Regions from separate parts of the Planococcus alpniumensis genome, predicted to be linked through region 2. Evidence: riboswitches for the same ligand, from Rfam matches in the RefSeq annotation. Region 2 holds a riboswitch; each other region holds the start of a gene.

Region 1 (8,132 bases), 2.2 Mb from region 2:
GCATTTGATCAGGCCGGTTTTGTGTTGATTGAGCAGCCATATGGAGAACATGAGTGGGAGGCACACCGGATTGCACGTTCAAAAATGACGACGCCAATCTGCCTGGATGAAAGCATTCATAGCCTCGAAGATGTAAAACGCATGGCGGAACAGCAAGCAGGGGATGTCATCGTCTTGAAGATGGGGCGTCTCGGTGGTTGGGCAGAAACCTTGAAGGTCGTCGAGTTCTGCAGAAATGAACAGATCGGGATGTGGGTCGGCGGCATGATCGAGTTTGGCGTCTCGAAAGCGCATAATCTGGCGCTTGCCTCGCTGCCGGAAGTGAAACTGACCGGGGATTTTTCAGATTCAGGCCATTTTTGGCAGACAGATATCGTCTCTCCGGAAATCTATGTGGAGCACGGGAAAATCAAATTAAGCGAAAGCCCGGGAATCGGATATAGGCTGAACATATAAAAAACTCGCCGAATGATCGGCGAGTTTTTTTATTTCAAGACTGTTTCGAGTGCTTGCAGATTTTTTTCCATCAAGGTGAAATACGTTTCATCGTTGTCGATGTTTTCTTGGGTCAAGACTCCGAGATTATGCATTTCAATCGCTTCGGCGCCGACTTCGTTTTGGATGACTTCCGTCAAATTCGACGAAACATTTTGTTCAAAGACGATGTATTGAATATCTTTTTCACGCGCCATGTCGACGATTTCCGTCAATTCTTTCTGGGACGGTTCATCTTGGCTGTTCAAACCTGCGATAGCGACTTGCTCAAATCCGTAAGGTGCTGCAATATAGCCGAATGCTGAGTGGGACACAAAGAAGATGTCGCGTTCGACTTTTTCGTTCAAGTTTTGGAAGGATTCATCAAGGGCTTCTAGTTCAGCGACGAGTTCTTCATAATTCTTATCGAATTCCTCTGCGCCTTCCGGGTCTTTTTCCGTTAAAGCATCACGGACAGAAGCGGCGAGATCCTGGCTTAAGACAGGTGAGATCCAGACATGTGGATCAGTGGAGCCGTGGTCATGGCCTTCGTGGCCTTCTTCCTGTTCATCATGTCCTTCTTCTTCATGAGCATCTTCCTCTTCATGCCCATGCTCGTCTTCACTTTGTGTCTCGGCTTGTTTACCAGCCGCAGCTTCGAGTTGTTCATCGGTGATTCCGTCTGCCGTAGCGACAAATTCGAGATCTTCATTTTGCAGCGTTTCCTGTGCGCTGTCGATAAAGCCTTCAAGTCCTAAACCAACATAAAAGAGCAGATCGGCGTCCGCCATATTAATCATGTCTTTTTGGGTTGGTTCAAAGCTATGCTCGTTGGCGCCAGCCGGGTAAACGGATTTGACGTCGACACGCTCGCCGCCGATGCGTTCTGCAAAATAGACGAGCGGATAAACCGTTGCGTATACATCAAGTTTCCCTTCGGTTGCATCGCCTTCAGCCCCGCTGTCGGTTTCTGTGTTGCTGCCGCACGCAGCCAATAATAAAATGAGTGCTATTCCTGCAAATAATGCTAGTTTCTTCATGAAATGTCCCTCCAAATTATAATACATGTTCATAAAATGTAATCGTTACGTTTTGTTGGCTCTTAGAATCATACAATAGAATCTTCTTGAACACAAGAAAAAAACCCACCTATTTTTTAGGGGGCCATTCTTCCGGAACAAAATCCACTCCGCCTTTATGGAACGGATGGCAGCTCAATATGCGGCGAATTGCGAGATAGCCGCCTTTTAATGCACCGTGTTTTTCCACCGCTTCGATCCCATAATGGGAGCAAGTCGGATAGAATCTGCAGCTTGGCGGCGACAAGGGGGAGATGAAGCGTTGATAAAAACGGAACAGCTTCACTAATGCAGTTTTCATCGTGATTCCACTCTTTTCTTGTTTAGTTACGGTTCGTTGATGTTTATTGTAGGGCTTTTAGAGGTATTTATAAAGTACAAGAGCTTATAAAAAATGGAGAGTGATGAATTGTGTCAACAGCATTAAATGAAGAATTAAACGTACAAGTCGCTACATGGTCAGTGGTCTATACGAAACTACATAATTTCCACTGGTATGTCAAAGGGCCATCTTTCTTTACCTTGCATGTAAAGTTTGAGGAGCTGTATAACGAAGCGACGCTCCATATGGATGAAATTGCGGAACGCCTGCTGGCACTCGGCGGCAAGCCGGTAGCGACAATGAAAGAGCAGCTGGAATTGTCGGTCGTAGATGAAGCGACAAGCAGCGAGAGCGCGGAGCAGATGGTCGATACCATCGTTTCCGATTACGACAAAATCATGAAATCCTTGAAAAAAGGCATGGAACTTGCTGCTGGAGACGGCGATGACATGACAGAGGATATGTTCAATGCCATCCATCAAAACTTAGAGAAGCATTCGTGGATGCTGTCTGCATTTCTTGGCGAAAAGAAGTAGAATAGAAGAAATGGGCGTACGACCGTTAGCCGGTTGTACGCTTTTTCTGAAGCCGGGAGGATGTTTGATGGAATATAAGGACTTGAACGGCTGCACTTGCCGTTTATTTTTTGAAAAAGGACAGTCGCAGATCGAAAGCCGGCATGTGCTGGTCATAGGAAAGTATAATGGCAGCTGGCTGTTGACGAGGCATTCCATGCGCGGCCTTGAATTTCCCGGCGGCAAAGCCGAGCCAGGCGAATCGCTGGATGAGGCAGCGAAGCGGGAAGTATACGAAGAAACCGGAGCCATTGTGAATGAATTAAGTTGGCTTGCGGAATATACGGTTTATACAGATAAACCTTTCAGCAAAACGGTATTTACGGCCACGATTGAGGACATGAAGCAAGTGGAGTGGATGGAAACTGACGGCCCGGCGTTGGTGCCTGAACTTGTGATCGATGAAAATTACAGCTTCCTCATGCGTGACTCGGGCATGGAAGCGATTATAGAGAAGGTGAAGACTGTTGAAAAATGGTGATATTGAATCGATGAGATGGTATCCTTCGCCGAATCCAAACGTGCGCTTGCGGGAAGTGACGTATTGGTCTGAAGGTTTGCGTATTAAAGGCTTGCTGGCGCAGCCGAAAAAAGATGATGCCGGGAGTGGAATCTTGTACCTGCGCGGTGGCATCCAGTCCATCGGCATGGTGCGGCCGGCACGGATCGCGCAATTTGCAGGAATGGGATTTACCGTTTTTGCACCTTATTACCGCGGCAATCGTGGCGGCGAAGGGAAAGATGAGTTTGCCGGTGAAGACCGCTATGATGCTGTGAATGCCGTGGAAGTGCTGAAAAAATTCAGTGCAGGGCCTGTGCATTTGCTGGCATTTTCAAGAGGCGGCATTATGGCGCTGTGGACTGCTGTGCTGAGAAGCGATATTTGCTCCGTCGTCACATGGGCAGGCGTCACGGATACGGTGCTGACGTATAAAGAGCGGCTGGATATGCGCCGCATGATGAAGCGTCTTTACGGCGGCACGCCGAATACGGCGCTTCCGGCATTTGAAGAACGCAATCCCTTGATGCGCATCGGAGAGAGCGATGCTGCTTACTTGATTATCCATGGCTTGAAAGACGACAATGTTTCGCCTCAGCAAGCCTTCTTGTTGGAAGAAGCGTTACAGCTCAACCATCAGCCGTGTGAAACGTGGTATTTCCCGGAGTACACACATTTTTTCCCTCCTACGGCAAATCGCAAGACTGCGAAGGCCTTGACGGTATGGATGAAAGAGCAGGAAAAGCGTGACAGGGCATAGTCAAGCCTGGCCATGATAAAGCAGAGGCTTAGCCAAGGCGATCAGTAGTTAAATAAACACAAAAAAGGATCAAGAGAAATAATGCATTTCTCTTGGTCCTTTTTGATTGGATTAATTATGGGTAGGCCCGCCTTTTTGGCTGATGCCAGCATCCACAGTGCCGAATTTTTCAAAGTTGTCTTTGAATTTCTTCGCCAATTCCTGTGATTTTTGGTCATAAGCTTCTTTATCAGCCCATGCATTGCGCGGGTTCAATACTTCAGTCGGCACGCCTGGGATTTCTTTTGGCATGTTCAAGCCGAAGACGGATTCGTGTTCCATTTCCACGCCGTTCAAGTCGCCGCGGATCGCTGCGCGGACCATTGTGCGAGTGTATGACAGTTTCATGCGGCTTCCGACGCCGTATACTCCGCCAGTCCATCCCGTGTTTACTAGGTAGACGTCTGCGCCGTGCTCATCAATTTTATCGCCGAGCATTTCTGCATAGACAGTCGCGTGAAGCGGAAGGAATGGTGAGCCGAAGCATGTCGAGAATGTCGCTTCCGGTGAAGTGACGCCGCGTTCTGTGCCGGCAAGTTTCGATGTATAGCCGCTAAGGAAATGATACATCGCTTGTTCTTTCGTCAATTTGCTGATTGGAGGCAATACGCCGAATGCGTCCGCAGTCAAAAAGACAATCGTTTTCGGGTGGCCTGCAACAGAAGGGACAACGATATTATCGATAGCATCGATCGGGTACGCTGCACGCGTGTTTTCTGTCAATGATCCGTCGTCGTAATCCGAGATGCGCGTGTCTTTGTCAACGACGACGTTTTCAAGAACAGAGCCGAAACGGATGGCATCGAAGATTTGCGGTTCGTTAGCACGTGACAAGTTGATCGTTTTTGCATAGCAGCCGCCTTCGATGTTGAAGACGCCGTTATCGGACCAGCCGTGCTCATCGTCGCCGATCAATTTGCGGTCTTCGTCAGCCGACAAAGTCGTTTTCCCTGTACCGGAAAGGCCGAAGAACAAGGCAACGTCATCGTTTTTGCCGACGTTCGCCGAGCAGTGCATCGGCAGGATGCCTTTTTCAGGAAGGATGTAGTTCATGATCGAGAAGATGGATTTCTTCATTTCGCCTGCGTATTCTGTACCGCCGATCAAGATGATTTTCTTTTCCATCGAAACGATGATGAATGTTTCGGAATCCGTTCCGTCCACTGCAGGATCTGCGTGGAAAGTCGGGGCGTAAACAACAGTGAATTCAGCTTCATGCGCCTTCAGTTCTTCCGCAGTCGGGCGGATGAACAATTGATGGGCAAACAGGTTATGCCATGCATATTCGTTGATCGTCTGAATCGCCAGACGGGACTCAGGATCTGCACCGGCAAAACCTTTGAAGACATACAAAGCGTCTTTTTCTTTCAAATGATTAAGGACTTTAGCATATAGGTTTTCAAAGATTTCAGCGGAGATTGGGCGGTTGACGCTGCCCCAGTCAATTTTATCTTTCGAAATCGCCTCTTCTACCATATACTTGTCTTTAGGCGAACGGCCCGTGTATTTGCCGGTTTCCGCTTTGACCGCGCCTTCACGCGTCAATACTGCCTCCCCGTGGGATGTTGCAGCTTCCACCAATTGTGGAACGGATAATTGCATATTGATATTCGAGCCGTTCAAAAGCTCTTTCAAATCATTTGCTAGGTTCACTGAAGTCATATATATGTACCTTCCTTTTCGTTTATTCCCAAATGAATGGGGAAGATCTATATTCGAACATTAGTATAACACATTGACGCGATTAGTCTATACTAATAACTAGAAATCTGTCAATGTTCATGATTTGTGTTCTTTCAATAGTAGAAAAAGATGCATGCTTAAAAGTCTGACAATCGTTTCCGGTAAAAACGTTGACAGTGCTTGTTGCATTCCGTATGATGGGAAATTGAACGGATACTCTTATTCCGAGCTGGTGGAGGGTGCAGGCCCAATGAAACCCGGCAACCTGCTGCAATTGCAGCGATGGTGCCCAACCTGAAGCAAGGCGAATGCCTTGGACGATAAGAGTGAAAGGTGCTTATGATGATTATTCCTTTCCTCATTACTAATGGATGAGTGAAGGGATTTTTTTATGGAATGCCCTTAATCCTCGTGTGCAGGCTGAAAAAGCTGGAAGTTCAATTCCTATAAACGGAAACGGACTTGACATGGGAAAACGAGTACCGTATCAATTTCGAGAGCAATCTCGCAGGATATAAGGAGGAACTTTTTTTGACAAACCGTCGATTATTCACATCAGAATCAGTAACAGAGGGCCATCCGGATAAGATTTGCGACCAGATTTCAGACGCAATCCTGGATGCGATCCTAACAGAAGACCCGAATGCGCGTGTCGCATGCGAAACGACCGTAACGACAGGGCTCGTCCTTGTTGCCGGCGAAATCACGACATCCACATATGTAGACATTCCGAAAGTAGTCCGCCAGACCGTTAAAGAAATCGGCTATACACGCGCGAAATACGGATTCGATTCCGAGACAAGCGCAGTGTTGACAGCGATCGATGAGCAGTCGGCAGATATCGCTGCAGGCGTCAACGTGGCACTCGAAGCGCGTGAAGGCCAGATGACCGATAAAGAATTGGATGAGATCGGAGCAGGCGACCAAGGCTTGATGTTCGGTTATGCGTCAAACGAAACAGAAGAATTGATGCCATTGCCAATCAGCCTGGCGCACAAGCTCGCACGCCGCTTGGCAGAAGTGCGCAAAGAAGAAATCTTGCCGTATTTGCGTCCTGATGGCAAAACGCAAGTAACGATTGAATATGATGAGAACAATAAACCAGTGCGTGTCGATACGATCGTCATTTCGACACAGCACCATCCAGAAGTCAGCCTAGAGCAAATCCAGCGCAACTTGAAAGAATATGTCATCAATGAAGTCGTGCCGGCTGAACTGCTAGACGCTGAAACCAAATACTTCATCAACCCGACAGGACGCTTCGTCATCGGCGGGCCTCAAGGAGATGCAGGGCTTACAGGCCGCAAGATCATCGTCGATACGTACGGCGGTTATGCACGACACGGCGGTGGGGCATTCTCCGGTAAAGACGCGACGAAAGTCGACCGTTCGGGTGCCTATGCAGCACGCTATGTGGCGAAGAATATCGTCGCTTCTGGGCTTGCCGACAAATGTGAAGTACAGCTCGCTTATGCAATCGGCGTAGCACATCCGGTGTCGATTGCTGTCGATACGTTCGGCACTGGGAAAGTCAGCGAAGACAAATTCATCGAACTCGTACGCGCAAACTTCGACTTGCGCCCAGCCGGCATCATCAAGATGCTCGATTTGCGTCGCCCGATCTACAAACAGACAGCGGCTTATGGCCATTTCGGCCGTACGGATGTCGACCTTCCGTGGGAACGCACAGACAAAGCGGATGCTTTGAAACAACAGGCTAACGCATAATAAAAAGCAGGCGGATATTTTCCGCCTGCTTTTTCTATTGAAGTGATTTATAATAAGCTGCTTTTTCTGCGTACTCCCGGACGATGCGTTCCATATCCTTTTTGTCTGCTTCGTTCAGTTCACGCACTACTTTTGCTGGGCGCCCGAATGCCAATGTGCCCGGCGGGATTTTCTTTCCTTGTGCCACAAGGCTTCCTGCGCCGATAAATGCTCCTTCGCCAATTTCTGCACCATCCAAAATGATTGAGCCCATGCCGATCAGAGCGCCTTTTCTAATTTTGCAGCTGTGAAGCGTCACTTGGTGGCCGATAGTGACATCGTCTTCTAAGATGAGCGGGTTGTCCGGACTTTGGTGGAGCATCGACAAATCTTGGATATTGGTATTTTTCCCGATGACAGTCGGTGCGACGTCGCCGCGGATGACTGTGTTGAACCATACAGAGGAGTTCTCGCCGATCGTCACATCTCCTGTGACGGTCGCATAATCAGCAATGAATACCGATTTGTCAATCTTTGGTGATTTGTCTTTATATGGATAGATCATGGCAAAGCTCCTTTATCATTGATAAGATGTAATTAGTTCTAATCGTATCAAAACAACGGAAAAGGTCAATCGATCAAGCTGTATAGGGGAGGCGCGGATTATGTGGAAATGGCAAGCGGAAGGCGATGCAAAAGGCGTTATCGTGTTGATCCATAGTGCATACGAGGAGCATAAGCGCTATGCATGGCAAATCGAGAAATGGCGCAGGAGTGGGTTTCACGTCTATATGGGCGATCTGCCAGGACATGGGACACAAGCAGCAGATGATTCTGTGCACCGCGAACAATTTTTCGAGTACGATAAAACAGCCGCTGAGCTGCTGCGATTGGCAGCAGGAAATGACTTGCCGATTGTACTCGCGGGACACGGGCTTGGAGCAGCGATTGCCATCCATGCCCTTGCTGAAAACCGCCATCCGATAGCAGCGCT
Region 2 (8,132 bases):
ATATCGATCGCTGGGTTGATCAACACGAGACCCTCGATTTCAGGATGGCAGCTGGCCAGATCCAAGCTCAAGGTGCCGCCCATCGATTGTCCGATGACAAAGACCGATGTGCATGACTGCTTGAGTTCTACATAAGCCTGCTCGATACTCGCGAACCAGTCGCCGTAAGAGAACTGTTCCAGATCCTTGAAATGTGTGCCATGGCCCGGCAGCCGCGGACAGGAAACCGTATAGCCTTGTTTGCCGAGTGCTTCGCCTAATTCTCTGACGCTTTGCGGCGTGCCGAGAAAACCGTGGCATAATAGGATGCCGGTGCTATGTCCTTTCAAAAAGAAAGCTTCCGCCCCTTGAATGACAGGATATTGTTCGTTCATGCAAACCCTCCTTTAGCTGTTTTAAAAGTAAGGAGGCCGACTTGCTGCCTCTAATGTGACGTACTGCGTAAAAAAGCTTATTCACATTAGACTATATTTAAAACCTACTTGTCAACTAGGTTTTATAAAATGGACGATCACTCGCACCACAGGCTGCTTTAAACTTCGGAAGCCTTCCCTTGGCGGGCCCAGTTGGCGATCGTTGCAATATCTCCTGGGGTCGTGCTGCAACAGCCGCCGATGATGTCAGCTCCCGCTTTATGCCAGGCTTGCGAATTGGCTAAAAATGCACCAGCCGACGGTTCTTCGCTCCAGGTTTTGCTTACCGGGTCGTAAGTGGCGCCGGAATTCGGATAGACGATGACCGGTTTGGAAGACGCGCTTTTCACTTCCTGGATTAAGGACTCGATAAACTGCGGCGCTGTGCAATTAATGCCGATTGCCGCCACTTGCGGTCGTTCCTCGAGCCATTTTGCACAATCCGCGATCCGCTCCCCGTCACTGATATGGAACTCATCTTTCGCACTGAACGTGAACCAGGCAGATACTTGCGGAAATTCTTCCAGCACGCTTACGATCGCTTTCGCTTCCGTGAGGCACGGCAAAGTTTCACAAGCTAACAGATCCGCCCCTGCTTCCACCAGCACCCGGATGCGCTCTCTGTGAAATTCGGCCAATTGCTCTTCCCCGATCGCATAGCCGCCGCGGTATTCAGAGCCGTCCGATAAAAACGCGCCGTACGGGCCGACCGATGCTGCCACTAAAGGCTTTGGCCTGCCTGATTGGTTCGCTGCCTCGTCCCAAAATTCATCTCGCGCTTGTGTTGCCAACTCGACAGACTTTGTGATCAATGCGATCGCTTGTGATTCTGTCAGCCCTCTTTCTTGGTAGCCTTCGATGGTCGCCTGGTAACTGGCTGTAATGGCGCAATCCGCCCCCGCCTGGAAATAATCCGCATGCACTTTCTTGATCAACTCCGGGTTCTCCATCAGGATTTTCGCTGACCATAAGGAATCATTCAAATTGCATCCGTAGTGTTCAAGCTCTGTCGCCATGGCCCCGTCCACAATCAGGACCGGGAACTCGTTCAATATCTGTTCAATCGGGTTCATTGCAAACCATCCTTCCGCTCTCAGTCGTTTTACTTTATTCCCTCAGCCTTGGACGGCTTTACCTAAAAATTGTCTCGTTCTTTCAACGGCGGGCTCGGTGAAAATTTGCTGTGCCGTGCCTTGCTCAATAATGACGCCGTCTTCCATAAAGATGACGCGGTCCGAAATTTCGCGCGCGAAACTCAATTCATGGGTCACGATGAACATTGTTTTGCCGGTGTCCGCGACGCGCCGGATGGTGGCCAGTACTTCATCGACCAGTTCCGGGTCCAATGAAGAAGTCGGTTCGTCGAATAACAGCACTTCCGGGTCCAAAGCCAGCGCACGGGCGATGCCGACACGCTGCTGCTGGCCTCCGGACAATTGCGCAGGGTAATGGCTCAGTTTGTTCGACAAGCCGACCCGCTCGAGCATCTCGATGCCTTTCTTGTCGGCGGCGTCTTTTTTCATCCGCTTGACGCTCGTCAAACCGACGGAGACATTTTGCAGCACGGTCAGATTCTTGAACAGGTTGTATTGCTGGAACACCATGCCCGTTGCGGTCCTGAGCGCGAAAATCTCCTTTTTCTTGGCGGTGGCCGCATCCACCCGCTTTCCGCCGATTTCCACGATGCCGCTCGTCGGCTCCTCTAAAAAATTGATGCAGCGCAACAGCGTCGATTTCCCGGAACCGCTTGGCCCAAGGACCGCCACCACTTCGCCTTTTTCGACGGTTAAATCGATGCCTTTCAAAACATGCTGGCGATCGTAATATTTATGCAGCTTCTCCAATTTGATCATCAGGCAATCCCTCTTTCATATCGGCGTGCGCGTTTCTCGATCTTCACCAATAAGCGCTCGACGGCAATGCATAAGATCCAATAGACGACCGAGACGGCGATATACACTTCAAAGAACGCCAAGCCGCGGGAGCCGAGGATTTTTGCCTGCCCCATGATATCGATAACGCCGATAATGAACACGAGCGAAGTGTCTTTGATCGTGCTGATGAACATATTGCCGAGGTTCGGGATCGCCACCGTTAAGGCCTGCGGGAAGACGATCTTCAGCATCATCTGCACAGGCGTCATGCCGATCGCTTTGGCCGCTTCGAACTGCCCGCGGTCGACCGATTCGATCGCCGAACGGATCGTCTCGGATAAATACGCGCCCAAATTGATGGAAAAGGCCATCAAGGCATAGAATTCCGGCGCGATGCTATTGACATCCGCCGACTGAAGCCAGCCGTATTCGCTCTGGAGAAAATAAATGATTTTCGGAATCCCGTAAAACACCAGGTAAATCTGCACCAATAACGGTGTGCCCCGGATAAAGGAGATATAGATCGACGTGATGACGCTGAGCACAGGCACTTTGTAGATTTTAATCAATGCCGCTGCCACGCCGATGATTAAACTCAATAGCAGCGAGCCGACTGCGATGCCGATCGTAACCGGCAGCCTGGAGATAATGGCAGGAAAGCTCTCGATCAAGAAATTCAAGTCCAGTAAATTTTCCATGGTTTCTGTCCTTCCGCTAGCTTATTCAGGGATGTAGTCGCCGCCGGTCCATTTCTTGGACAGTTCGGACAAGGTGCCATCTTCTTTCAGCTGTTTCAAAATCGGGTCGATTAAGGCTTTCAGCTCTTTTCCTTTTTCTTCGTCTTTCAAGACGATGCCCATATCGTCATTAACTAAGGACTGGCCGACAATCTCCACGCCGAGTTCATTTTTTTCCAGTACCGCGTTCATCATGATCGGGTCGTTGACGTAAGCATCTACGCGTCCGTTCTGCACATCCTGCAGAATTTCCGATGGGTTGCCGCTTTCGCTGTATTTCAGTTCGATCGGCTCTGCGGCGGTTTCGTTATACTCCTCAAGCAATAAAGTATAAGAATCGCCTGCCAACGCCCCAACCGCTTTGCCTTCCAAATCTTCAATCGTTTGGATGTCTTCGCGGCCTTCTTTTACTGCGATGACCGTTTCCGCTGCGAAATACGATTCATCGGTAAACAAATATTTTTCTTGGCGTTCCGGCGTTTTCGCTACTTGGTCGGCGATGGCCTGAATTTTATTCGACTCGAGCGCAAGGAACATGCTGTCCCACGGTACAGCGACGTATTCGAACGTATAGCCGTCCAATTGTTCATCGACGGCTTTCATCATGTCCACGTCATAGCCCGTCAGTTGATTGGCATCATCCGCGAAAGCGAAAGGCGGATAATCATTTTGCGTTCCGACGCGAATCACTTGGTCTCCTGTAGCGTTCGCCGTCTCTTCCGATGAACAGCCGGCAAGTGTTCCGGCAAGACCTACTAAACAGGCAGTTGCGAATACATAAGCGTTTCTTTTCATAATTCAAGCTCCTTTTGGTGTGTAGTTTTTTACGATAGGGCTGGACTTTCCGCCTTATGTAGAGCGCCTGCCCTCCTTTTGGATGCAAAAAAGCCTCTTTCAATAGGAAAGAGGCTTCGACCAATTTCTTATCTCTCAGAATGAATACATCCTGCAGGAATTAGCACCTCTCATGAACATGCATGATGGTTGCTGGACGTCATAGGGCCTGTCCCTCAGTCTCTCTGGATAAGTTATTTAATTTTTTTAATATATTAACGATAGTATTTGAGATGGTCCTTGCTGTCAAACCCTTTTTAAAATAAATCAAAATTTCGCATAAAAATTCAAGAGCAAATTGACAAAGCGTGCTGCATTGAATACCATCAATTTAATATTCAATTGTTGCCGGGTTGGGCGGCATGCATTCAATACAAGAGCGGAGTGAACACAAGATGAGCGAGGAAACTATTTTCGACGTCGCCATCGTCGGTGCCGGCACGATGGGGATGGCCGCCGGCGCCTTTTTGGCACAGCAAGGCAAGAAGACATTGGTGATCGATGCATTCGACCCGCCCCATGCGAACGGCAGCCATCACGGGGACACCCGGTTGATCCGCCACGCTTACGGGGAAGGCAGGCATTACGTTAGGTTAGTGTTGCGCGCGCAGCAATTATGGGAAGACTTGGAGAAGCAGACCGGCTACAAAGTGTTCGATAAGACCGGCGTCATCGGGCTCGGCCCGGAAGACTCGCCTTTTCTATTGGAAAGCATTGCAGCCGCCAATAGCTACGGCTTGCCGCTCGAAATATTAAGCAGCGGCGCCATCCAAGAAAGATGGCCGGGCTTCACTGTGCCCGAGCATTTCATCGGCTGCTACGAGGCGCAGGCAGGCGTGTTGTACAGCGAAAATGCCATCCGTGCCTATAAAAAACTGGCGCTCGAAAACGGCGTTCACTACGTGCCGAATACACCCGTCCAGCACATCGATATACAGGACGGGGATCGCGTGAAAATCTCCACCGGACAAGGGGTTTTCTATGCTGAGAAAGTGATCGTCACAGCCGGTGCATGGGCGAAGAAGCTGCTGCCAGACCTGCAATTGCCGATCCAACCGACGCGCAAAGCGGTCGGCTGGTTTGAAGCACCGGAGATGTACAATGCCGATCAATTTCCCGGTTTTTTTGTGGAAGGCCCCGAGATGATGTTCTACGGCTTCCCGAGCATCGACGGCGCTGGCGTAAAAGTCGGACGCTCGGATGGCGGGCAGCCAATCGACCCGGACGAACAAACCCAGAACTTCGGGCAATACGAATTTGATGAGGGCGACTTAAGAAGATTCCTGGACCTGTATATGCCAGAAGCGAGCGGAGAATTGAAACAAGGCAAAACGTGTTTATACACCGTCTCCGACGACCATAACTTCATCATCGACCGCCATCCGGACAACGAGCGCGTCATTTTCGCCTGCGGCTTTACCGGCCACGGCTTTAAATTCGGCAGCGTCATGGGCGAAGTGTTGAGCCAATTGGCAATAGACGGCCACACCGAATTCGACATCGCCCCCTTCTCACTCAACCGTTTCAAACTATGAGCGAAATGAAAAAAGAGTGTTGAAGAAATTAGTGATTCACTATGGATAAAAAGAAAATCACTTATTCTACATTTTAAGATCAATGTTCTACCTAAGTATTTGGAGAAGCGTTCGCTCGTAACCCCTTCTGCTCAATAATGCTACGCATTACTTTCGCAAAGATAATGTCTCCCGTAGGTCGACCTTATCTTTCCAGTGGTAAAGCGAGACGACCGAGACCCCGCAAGACGCGTAGCGGCTGAGGAGGCTTGGGCGCGAGCCCACGGAAAGCGAGCGATAAGCTTCGGAAAATACGGCTTCTTAACTTTTCTCGACAAGCAAAGAGTCTCTCCTTATTGATAAAGGAGAGACTCTTTTTCGATGGTGACCACTTGCTTGGTGTCGGCTGCTTCCATGATGCCCAAAATGACTTTTAGTGATTTCAAGGCATCTTCTCCCGTGACGATTGGTTCCTGGTCCAGGCGTATCGAATCGACGAACGCATCAATGACACCGCTCGGAGTCTGGTTGTCATTCGTTTGAATCGCTTCCAGCTGGTAGTTCACTTTCTCGCCGGATTCCAGGATGAGTTCCAGCTGATACTCGTCGTCGTGATAGATTTTCATGATGCCTTTCTCGCAATACACAACGGTGCTGTTGTCCTCTTCCCCGTAATAGGTCCAGGAGAAGGCAGCGTTCCCGAGACGCCCTTTTTCGGTCGCCAAGCTGCAGACAAGGTTGTCGCATACTTCAATCGGCTCGCCGTTTTCATCCGTTTTGTGCAAAGCTCCCTGAAAGGCGCTCACTTGAATGATTTCATCATCGAGCAGGTAATGCAGCAAATCGATTTTATGGATGCCGAGGTCGCCGCCGACGCCGAAGCCCGAGCGCTCCTTTTTGAAGAACCATGTCGATTTCGTTTTATTGATGCCCCAGGATTCTGGGCCTGAATGCCCGAAAGCGGTGCGGAAGGTCAAGATTTTCCCGAGTTCTCCACTGGCCAGGATTTCCCGTGCTTTTTGGTGCGCGCGCGTAAACCGCTGATTGTGGTCGACCATCAGTTTCTTGCCGGATTTTTTCTGTGCCGCCAAAATTTCCTTGGCATGTTCAATCGTTAAGGAAATCGGTTTTTCGCACAGCACGTGCTTGCCGCTCAATAGCGCTTGTGTCGAGAATAAATGATGATGTTCATTCGACGAGCAGTCACTGATGGCTGTGATCTCGGGATCGTTGAACAATTCCTCGACGCTTTCCACATTCCGTCCGCCAAACAATTCGACCATCGCTTCGGAACGGTGGAGATTTCGGTCGTAAAAGACGATTTCATCCACATATGGATTCGCTGTATATTCCGGTGCGTGGCGCATTTTCGTAATGGCGCCGCAGCCAATGATGCCTACTTTCATGACCATGCCATCCCCTCGCTCTTTTATTCCTATCATAAACGATGCTGATGAAATTCCATATCCCCATCTTCTTCGACACTTCACTATCAATTAGGGAGCAGTAATGAGAATTTTATAGTCAATGGACTTTTATCATATTCTGAAATATTTGATTGAAATTAATTTCACAATCTTTTTCCGTTATTTCATTTCCATGTGAAATACGGGAAACGGCACTCATTCATTAGGTTTTATAATTGATTATAAAGAAAACGTTTACAAATCAGGGTTCTCTTTGACAAAATATCCGTTTCATATGACAATGGAAATAGAATTAGAATTATTATAATCAGATAACGATATTAATTGAAGCGGCCCGCTTCGATTAATTTTTTTTGCGTTGTCGGTTATGGTCATTCTAAAAAAACATTCAGGAGGTAATTATTTTATGTCTTTGATCGGAAAAGAAATCCAACCATTTAACGCGTCAGCTTACCAGGCGGCGAGCGGCGACTTTATTGAGGTCACAGAAGAAAACATGAAAGGCCAATGGAGCGTTGTGTGCTTCTACCCAGCAGACTTCACGTTCGTTTGCCCAACTGAACTTGAGGACCTCCAAAGCCAATACGCGACATTGAAAGAGCTTGGCGTGGAAGTATACTCTGTTTCTACAGATACTCACTTCACCCATAAAGCTTGGCACGACCATTCAGATGCAATCGGCAAAATCGAATACACCATGATCGGTGACCCGTCGCAGCGCATTTCACGTGGATTCGATGTTCTTAACGAAGAAGAAGGCCTTGCACAGCGCGGCACATTCATCGTTGACCCAGAAGGCATCGTCCAAGCTGCAGAAATTAACGCAGACGGCATCGGCCGCGACGCAAGCACGCTTGTCGGCAAAATCAAAGCGGCACAATACGTGCGCAACAACCCAGGCGAAGTATGCCCGGCTAAATGGGAAGAAGGCGGCGACACATTGAAGCCAAGCCTTGACCTTGTAGGCAAAATTTAAGGAGTTTTGACAATGATACTAGATGCGCAAATCAAATCTCAATTAGAGCAATACTTGCAGCTACTGGAAGGCGACGTGCTGCTCCAAGTGAGCGCCGGATCCGATAAGGTATCAACAGATATGGTCGATTTGGTGGAAGAACTATCCGCCATGTCCCCGCGCATTCAAATGGAGCGCACGGAGCTTGAGAGAACCCCGAGCTTCAGCGTCACCCGTCCTGGAGAAGTAACGGGCATCACTTTTGCCGGCATCCCGCTCGGCCACGAGTTTACGTCGCTCGTCCTTGCCTTATTGCAAGTGAGCGGACGTGCGCCGAAAGCCGACGAAAAAACGATGGGACAGATTAAAGCACTCGAA
Region 3 (8,132 bases), 2.9 Mb from region 2:
AGTTGCGGTCACGGCACGTGATGTGCGCGAGAGGTCTGACATCCTGCTTATGCTTGAGGATCGACCCCATCGCCATATTGCTGATGCGCGGCGAGGCGAGTGAATTATCAGCCATCGTGATAGCGTCGATGCCTTCTGCGTCCAATGCTTTTGAACCTTCGAGAAATTTCTCGATATCCAAATGGCGCGGCGTATCAAGTTCGACGATGATGGTCCGTTCGGTTTTCGCTTTTTCATGCAAGGGCTTGTCTTTCAAGGCTTCCGCTTCACGGATGATGATCGGTTTTTTCTCTTCAACTTTCTTTTCGGTGATCGGCTGCAGATGGCCGATGCGTTTTTTCACCGCTTCGATATGCTTTGGCGTCGTACCGCAACAACCGCCGATGAGGCGCACGCCTTCTTCGCGCAAAAGCAATGCCGCACGGCCGAAATAATCGGCTTCCGATTCATAGACGATTCGCCCGTCTTCGATATCCAATAGCGAAGCGTTCGGGTAAGCCGACAAAAAGGCTTTTTCCGGCAGTTCGACGCCTTCGAATGCCTGGATCGTATGGTGCGGGCCGAGACGACAATTGACGCCGACGATTTCCGCACCGAGCGCATCCAATCGTTTCAACCCTTCGTTCAAGCTCATGCCGTTTTGCAAAATGCCGGGTTCGTGCATCGACAATTGCGCTATGAGCGGCGCATCGGTCAGTTTTTTTAAATGAGTCACGGTCGCCGCGAGTTCCTCAAAATCATAATAGGTCTCGAGCAATAAGCCGTCCGGGTCGCCCGACAATAAATGCTGGGCCTGCTGGTCGACCATGGCGACGATTTCATCAAGCGTCGCATCGCTTTTGCGGATGCCACGGATGCCGCCGATCGTGCCGACGACAAACTGCCCCCCGTCTTTTGCGGCTTTATTGGCGATGGCAATCGCTGCTTTATTGATCGCTTCGGTCTGTTCTTCTAGCCCGTAGCGCGCCAGTTTATGGGCATTCGCACCGTAAGTATTCGTTTGGATAATGTCCGCCCCGGCTGCGATATAATCGCGGTGGATTTTCTCGATCACTTCCGGGCGCTGGATGTTCAATTCCTCGTTGCAGTATTCGATGCCGTAGGAGTACAACAGCGTTCCCATGGCGCCGTCCGCCGTCAGCATCCGTTTTTTCAGTTCATCTAATAACATGATTCGTCCTCCTCTGTCTGATTTTGCCGTGCAGCTGCGGACGCATCGATATGAAACAAAAAAAGCCTTCCATGAAAAAGAAGGCTTTACGATATCGGACTCGTTCCTTTTCATCTGCCAGGCGTGTGCCTGCTGGAATTAGCACCTGACCGCAAGCGGCTGGTTGCTGAAGCGTCATCGGGCCAGTCCCTCGACTTCTCTAGATAAGAATTCACTATGCAGTTTTCAGTATTCCCACATGATACCCCCTGCGGTGATTTGGGTCAAGGTGATTTATCAAAAAACAAAGAACTTTCTGTTACATTTCTGATCTCTACCAGGCATCCGGGACGCGCGGGTTGAATTTGGCGGCTTCGACGGTGAATTTATACCAAGTGAAGGCTTGGCCGTCGATCATCCAGGTGATGTCGATTCGCCTCGGGATTTCGATGCCGTCAACTGTTTGCCATTCATGCACTTCTGCGATGCACGGCAAGCGCTTGGCATCTTCGCCGACCTCTTTATAGCGCATCGCACGCGCCCGCTTCATGCGCCCTGTTTCATCAAATTCGAATGTCACATTGGCGGTCGACCCGTTATAGGTCATTTCCGCTTCCACGGAATGTTCGTTACTATTCAAAAAGCGCACATATGGGCTGAACACCAGCCCAGGCAGCCAGGCCATCTCCATTAAAAAGCGCTGCAAAGCCGATTCATCGAGCTTGCCGTCGGGCATTGTCCGGTTGATCGGCACGAGCCCCGCAAAGCGAATGCGCATGCCCGCGCGGCCGTCCCGAAAACTGTCGGACCCTGTGACGAACAAACCATCCACTTTCATGCGCGCTTTCCAATAAAACGACGGCGGTTCGACAAAACTGTATTGCTCGGCGGTCGATTCGGTCCATTCTTCCTGGTCGGGTTTGGTTTTCATCCAGCCCACTTGCTTTACATAAACGCCCATCACTTGTTCGCGGCCGATTGCGCCGCTTGCTTCCAGCCATTTAGCGATTGGTTTTGGGAGATTGCCCGTTCTCGCTTTCTCCACTTCCCCGGCGTGACGGACTTCCGGCCACGTCGGCTTAACGAGCCGCGTCATGTCTTTGTATTTTCGGTAAGCTCCGAATACCACAAGTGATGTCAATGCTAAAACCGGCCATCTGCGTTTCATGCCACATACCCCTCTCCGATTTTGCTGCGCTATTATCCGTAAACTATTTCCATTGTAGTTTCTTTCGACACGGCAGCTGTTTTCCCTGCCTAGTGAAACAATAGAAAACGCCTCCGGAAGTTGGCCTTCCGGAAGCGTTCGGTATTCGTCAGCTCGCTTCTTCAAGAGCCGGTTCAAGATATTTTTCAACGCCGGTCCCATAGTCTTCGAGTACAGCATCGTCAACTGGTCTCTGGGACTCGCCATTCCAAGGATGGCTTTTCATTAAAATAGGAAACTGAACATTAATCCAATGTAAGTCGCTGCGACAAACCCGAGACCGAAAATTAACGATAACCATTCGGGCAGTTGTTTGCGATATCCCAGCCATTGCAAGCCCAGGAAAATCAAGCCGATCGCCATCATCAAAAATCCGTCGATATTCGGCGTCCATACCGCATGCACCGGCAGATACTGCGGCCCTGCGAACCATTCGACAAATGGCGCGCTGCCTTCTAGCCGGAACGTTTCGTTGATATTATGCGGCGGGGCGAGCTTGCTCATAAAGGCGGTAATCAATAACACCAATAGCAAGAGCCAACTCTCCACCTTGAGCCAGGAGCGGTTCGGCGCATCACTTCTCGACAAGGCGGCATTGATGAACGCGGCGAACAGGAGCGGAACGATGCTCAAATGTTTCAGCAGCAATAGCTGTCCATAAGGCAAGATCCACGAGCTCGCATAATCTTCCGGCGCCACGAAAAACAGCATAAGCCAAATTCCGCTGCCGATCAAAATGACCATCATGGCCACCGCAAACGGCGTGAACCATTTAAGAAACGCACGCCAATCGCGCCCGTTTTTCATAAACCAGGCGATGTGGATCAAGACGCCGGCCCATAATACAAGCGCCAGGAAATGAAGCGCGTGCGCCGTAAATCCTTGCCAATCTGCAATCGATGCCGCATGGCTTGCATATGCCACATTGAGCACGCTGAGTACGAGCCAAAACGCACGCAGCACCGCCGATCCATCTCGCCATACCACGACCAACCAAGCCACGGCCATCAAGACGCCGAATACATAGCTTTGGCCGGTGCGAAATTCCGTCGTGACATCCGTCAAAGCTTGAAGCAGCCCAAAGCTATCCCCCAGCAATAAAACGAGCTGGATGACAGGAGGCGCAAGCAAGAACGGGATCGACGCAAGCGCAAGCATTAGCCATTTTTTCGGGACTTCAACAAGCGGCTTTTTTTCTGGATGAATGAACCGCAAGACGACGTCCCCTGCGAGAAAGGCCAGCACCACGTAAAGGAAAAAATCCGATGACGCGATCAGCCAATTCATCGTTTTCTACGCATTAAGACAACGGCAGCAATCAACAGGATAATGGCGATGCCCGCAATGATCAAAGTCATGCTAGATCCCGCGTCTTCCGAAGGGGCTTCAGGTTCCCCGCTTGACGCTTGCTCCACATCCGAAGCTTCAGTTTGTTCCGATTCTGTTGCTTCATCTTCAGCTTCCTGTTCGTCCGCCGCTTCTTCAGCTTGTTCTTCCTGCGCAGCTTCTTCAGCCTGCTCTTCTTGAGCCGCTTCTTCCTCGCCTGCCTGCAACTCAAAAGCCAGTGAACCTTGGATCGGATGGCCATCTTGGCTCAATACATCATATTCCACGACATAAGAACCGTCCTCCAGTTCCTGAGCCGGTGTGCCGATCAATTGATCTTCCATCACGGCCACTTCGCTGAAATCGACAGCGGTCCCATCCATCGTCATCGACATGTCACTGCCTTGTTCGATGCCGGCACTAAAATCGAGCACCACTTGTTCCAATGGCTCAGCGATTACCGAACCCTCAGCCGGAGTAGATGACTCCAACACGGAATGGGCGTGCGCTGTCATCGGCAACACCAATAATGCACTTAATAAAATCAAGGTCTTCTTCATAGGTATGATTCCTTCTTTCTTTTGAATGAACTGAATTATTGCATCCACTCTTTTCAGCCTATTTCATTTGAACCGAAGACACAAGAACGAGGCGCTTGGATTTATGAAATTTTCCTGAAAGTTGAACGCATCAAAAAAGCCCCGAATGATTTCGGGGCTTTTCCATCGGCTCATTACAATCTACGGACCGCTAAAGCAGCCAATTGAATGTTCTAGAACTTTCTTTGCTCTCGAGCCACTATGATCATTCAGCTACCTAAAAACCTTGCCTCACGAATTACTCTGGAGGCAAGGTTTTTATAAAATGATTTTATTTAATCCGCAGTTCTGAATCTTTATCAAAGAAATGCACTTTGTTCATATCGAATGCCATATTGATGGTTTCTCCAGCTTTTACACTGAAACGGGAATCGACGCGGGCGACGAAATCCTGGTTATCGACAGATGAGTACAACATGATTTCCGCCCCCATCAATTCCGCTACTTCAATAGCAGCACGGATTTTCGTATCCGGTGAATGTTCGAGGAAAATCGGTTCGTCATGGATATCTTCCGGACGGATGCCAAGAATCACTTCCTTACCATCATAGTCGTTGTCACGCAGTGCTTTCAGTTTACTGTCAGGTACTCGCACGCTAACTTCGCCCATTACAAATTGATTGCCTTCAAGGCGTCCGGACAGAAAGTTCATTGCAGGCGACCCGATGAAGCCTCCTACAAAGATATTATCGGGCTCATCGTAAACTTCTTTAGGCGAACCAACTTGCTGGATGAATCCGTCTTTCATGACGACGAGGCGTGTTGCCATCGTCATTGCTTCTGTCTGATCATGTGTTACATACACTGTTGTCGTCTGCAGGCGCCGATGGAGTTTCTGGATTTCCGTGCGCATTTGGACGCGCAGTTTGGCATCCAGGTTGGATAAAGGTTCATCCATGAGGAAAACTTCTGCATCGCGGACAATTGCACGACCCAAGGCAACACGCTGGCGCTGGCCGCCAGATAAAGCTTTTGGTTTGCGCATCAAATAATCTTGCAAGCCCAGAATGTTTGCTGCATTTTCTACACGCGTCTTGATATCGGCTTTTTTCATTTTGCTCAATTTCAAGCTGAACGCCATATTATCGTAGACATTCATATGTGGGTAAAGGGCATAGTTTTGGAAAACCATCGCGATGCCGCGGTCTTTCGGGGATATATCGTTGACCCGCTTATCGCCGATATAGAGATCGCCTTCCGTAATGTCTTCAAGCCCTGCGATCATCCGCAATGTTGTCGATTTCCCGCAACCTGATGGGCCAACCAATACGAGAAATTCCTTATCGCGGATTTCCAAGTTAAAATCTTGTACCGAGACGACACCTTTATCGTATTCTTTTTTAACGTTCTTTAAGGTTAAACTGCTCATTTCATGTACCCTCCTATGCTAATTTTTTTGAACTTCATACTGCATCTTCCGGCACGACCAACTCTTTTCCACTTTCCACTACTAGCGCTTCGCCGTTGTGGGTGATCTCGAGACTTTCCCCTTCAACGAGCGTGTAGATCGTCGCTTCACGTGTTTTTTGGACTTTCAGCACCCTCGCCTGATAGCGCAGATGAAACTTGAAGGCATTCCATTCCGCCGGAAGCACCGGAGACAGCGACAGTCCGCTTTCCTTCAACCGGAGCCCTGCAAATCCATAGACAATGCCGAGCCAAGTGCCGCCCATATTCGCCATATGCAGCCCATCCTTGGTGTTTTTATGGGTGTTTTCCAAATCCAATAACGCGGTTTCGTTAAAATAGCTATACGCCTTTTCCGAATAGCCGAGCTTGGATGCCATGATGCTGTGAACACAAGAGGATAACGAAGAATCGTGTGTGGTGATTTCTTCATAATAATCATAGGAATTTTTAATCGTGTCAAGATTCTGCTCGTCTTCCAGTAAAAAATGAGCCAGTACTGTATCTGCTTGCTTCAATACTTGATGGCGGTACAAAGTCAAAGGATGGTAATGAAGCAATAACGGAAACTTCTCACGAGGCGTTTTCTTGATATCCCATCTTGCCTTTTGCAGGAAGCTATCATCCTGAGCATTGATTCCCAGAGTTTCATCGTACGGCAAGTACATGTTTTCGCCAGCACTCTTCCATGCTTCCACTTCGTTTTCGGTCAGCTCCAGGCGGCTTGCCAACTGCCTTAAGTGATCCTCATCTTGCTGTTCCAACATACGGTAGATCTTTACTGCCCATAGCAAATTATGCTTGGCCATTACGTTCGTGTAATAATTATTATTCACGATGCAAGTGTACTCATCCGGCCCCGTCACATCATCAATGCGGAACTGGCCGTTCTGCATATGCCCAGTATCTGCCCATAAACGCGCCGTTTCAAATAACACTTCTGCCATATAGTTTTTCATGAAGGCTTCATCTTTTGTCGCCAAGTAAAATTGAATATAGCTATAAGCTATGTCAGCGCTGATATGGTATTGTGCGGTACCTGCCGGGAAGAAGGCGGAGCTTTCCGAACCGGTAATCGTGCGCCAAGGAAACAAGGCCCCTTTTTCGTGGCCCAGTTCTTTCGCGCGTTCTTTCGCGTGGCCCAATATCGAATAACGGTGTAACAACAGGTTTTTCGCAATTACCGGGTTGGTCATCAAAAATACCGGAAACATGTAAATTTCCGTGTCCCAGAAATAATGCCCTTCGTAGCCTTCACCCGATAAGCCTTTTGCAGCGATATTGCTTGCCGGATCCTTGCCGACAGACTGGAGGAGATGGTATAGATTGAATCGGATTCCTTCTTGTACGCGTTGGTCGCCTTCAATTTCGATATCCGAGACTGCCCAGTAATTGTCTAGATAAGCTTTTTGGCCTTCGAGCAATTCGTCGAAGTTTTTGTCTTGTACTTGGTGGAGCAGCACTTTTCCTTCATCGATCAAATCTTGCCCATGCCGCAAAGTATCGGTAAAAATATTGAATTTGGTAAAGTGCACAGCACCGACACCTTGACATACATAGGTTTCTTCAACAACAGAATCGGTCAGCTGGCTGCTGTACTCGCAGCTTTCTGCTTGTACAGTGGCTGACGAGACGCATGCCGCTTCGAGGCCAGTTACATACGTTTTGGCTTTGACAATCGATGCCGCGGCATCTTGCCTTGCCTCTGTCACATGCAGTCGCTTAGCATGGCCTGATGCCACCCGGGGATCTTCTTTATCGACATAGTTGCTGACATCTCCATTGACAGTAGAGACGATCTTCACCCGCTCTACCGGAGTAATAGGTTCAATTTGAATATCCAGCACGAACAATTCTTTCGTCACAAACGAAACCATTCGCCTGAAGTGGATTTTAACTTCTTTTCCTTTAGGTGATATCCAATGGACGTTTCGTTCCGCGAATCCTGCGTCCATATGTAAATTGCGTTCGAACGCCAGCAGTTCTCCATCAAACAAGGAAAAGCGTTCATCATCCACATAAATATCGACTGACTGGGCATCGATGACGTTCAATAGCTTTTGCTGAGTTTCCGGGAACCCGTATAACTTTTCGCCGTAGCTGATTTCCGTTTCATCATGAAAAGCATTGATGTAGGTTCCGCGAATTGATTTGAATCCGTCCGTATAGCCTTCTTCAAAATTCCCTCTGACCCCCAAATAGCCGTTCCCTAGGGACAGCAGGCTTTCGTTGGTGAGTAAATTATCGTTATCCAGCTCATATTTCGTTAGTTTCCAGCTCATATGGCCTCTCCTCCCCCTTTTTCTCGGTCTCTTTAGATTTTACGCCAATCTTGAAAGCATTGAATCATGTTTTCGAACATCAAATCTTTTGTATCGTCTACCCGATAATGGGCATGGCCCAAATGAGATTGATCGCCGACAGCAACCGAGAACATGCCTGC

Evidence for each region. A riboswitch is a leader RNA that binds a small molecule or an ion and turns the genes downstream of it on or off. The one in region 2 is predicted to bind S-adenosylmethionine.
Region 1: linked by a shared signal. The riboswitch ahead of metK (methionine adenosyltransferase) and the one ahead of G3255_RS17645 (transporter substrate-binding domain-containing protein) in region 2 are both predicted to bind S-adenosylmethionine.
Region 3: linked by a shared signal. The riboswitch ahead of G3255_RS03220 (bifunctional homocysteine S-methyltransferase/methylenetetrahydrofolate reductase) and the one ahead of G3255_RS17645 (transporter substrate-binding domain-containing protein) in region 2 are both predicted to bind S-adenosylmethionine.

The regions. Positions count from the first base shown of each region.
Region 1 covers NZ_JAAMTH010000001.1:1,298,442-1,306,573, forward strand. The annotation lists gene menC (o-succinylbenzoate synthase) at 1-456, shown strand, start outside; gene G3255_RS06660 (metal ABC transporter solute-binding protein, Zn/Mn family) at 486-1,514, opposite strand; gene yidD (membrane protein insertion efficiency factor YidD) at 1,624-1,854, opposite strand; gene G3255_RS06670 (Dps family protein) at 1,965-2,411, shown strand; gene G3255_RS06675 (NUDIX domain-containing protein) at 2,479-2,931, shown strand; gene G3255_RS06680 (alpha/beta hydrolase family protein) at 2,918-3,709, shown strand; gene pckA (phosphoenolpyruvate carboxykinase (ATP)) at 3,821-5,410, opposite strand; SAM riboswitch class I at 5,648-5,758, shown strand; gene metK (methionine adenosyltransferase) at 5,963-7,159, shown strand; gene G3255_RS06695 (gamma carbonic anhydrase) at 7,194-7,703, opposite strand; gene G3255_RS06700 (alpha/beta hydrolase) at 7,804-8,132, shown strand, end outside.
Region 2 covers NZ_JAAMTH010000001.1:3,472,289-3,480,420, forward strand. The annotation lists gene G3255_RS17625 (alpha/beta hydrolase) at 1-374, opposite strand, end outside; gene mmuM (homocysteine S-methyltransferase) at 533-1,486, opposite strand; gene G3255_RS17635 (amino acid ABC transporter ATP-binding protein) at 1,529-2,266, opposite strand; gene G3255_RS17640 (amino acid ABC transporter permease) at 2,266-2,985, opposite strand; gene G3255_RS17645 (transporter substrate-binding domain-containing protein) at 3,007-3,819, opposite strand; SAM riboswitch class I at 3,945-4,054, opposite strand; gene solA (N-methyl-L-tryptophan oxidase) at 4,254-5,393, shown strand; gene G3255_RS17655 (Gfo/Idh/MocA family protein) at 5,726-6,784, opposite strand; gene ahpC (alkyl hydroperoxide reductase subunit C) at 7,206-7,775, shown strand; gene ahpF (alkyl hydroperoxide reductase subunit F) at 7,788-8,132, shown strand, end outside.
Region 3 covers NZ_JAAMTH010000001.1:596,266-604,397, reverse strand. The annotation lists gene G3255_RS03220 (bifunctional homocysteine S-methyltransferase/methylenetetrahydrofolate reductase) at 1-1,174, opposite strand, end outside; SAM riboswitch class I at 1,279-1,381, opposite strand; gene G3255_RS03215 (DUF6920 family protein) at 1,485-2,318, opposite strand; gene G3255_RS03210 (CopD family protein) at 2,583-3,644, opposite strand; gene G3255_RS03205 (copper resistance CopC family protein) at 3,641-4,243, opposite strand; gene G3255_RS03200 (ABC transporter ATP-binding protein) at 4,554-5,651, opposite strand; gene G3255_RS03195 (glycoside hydrolase family 65 protein) at 5,686-7,971, opposite strand; gene pgmB (beta-phosphoglucomutase) at 8,004-8,132, opposite strand, start outside.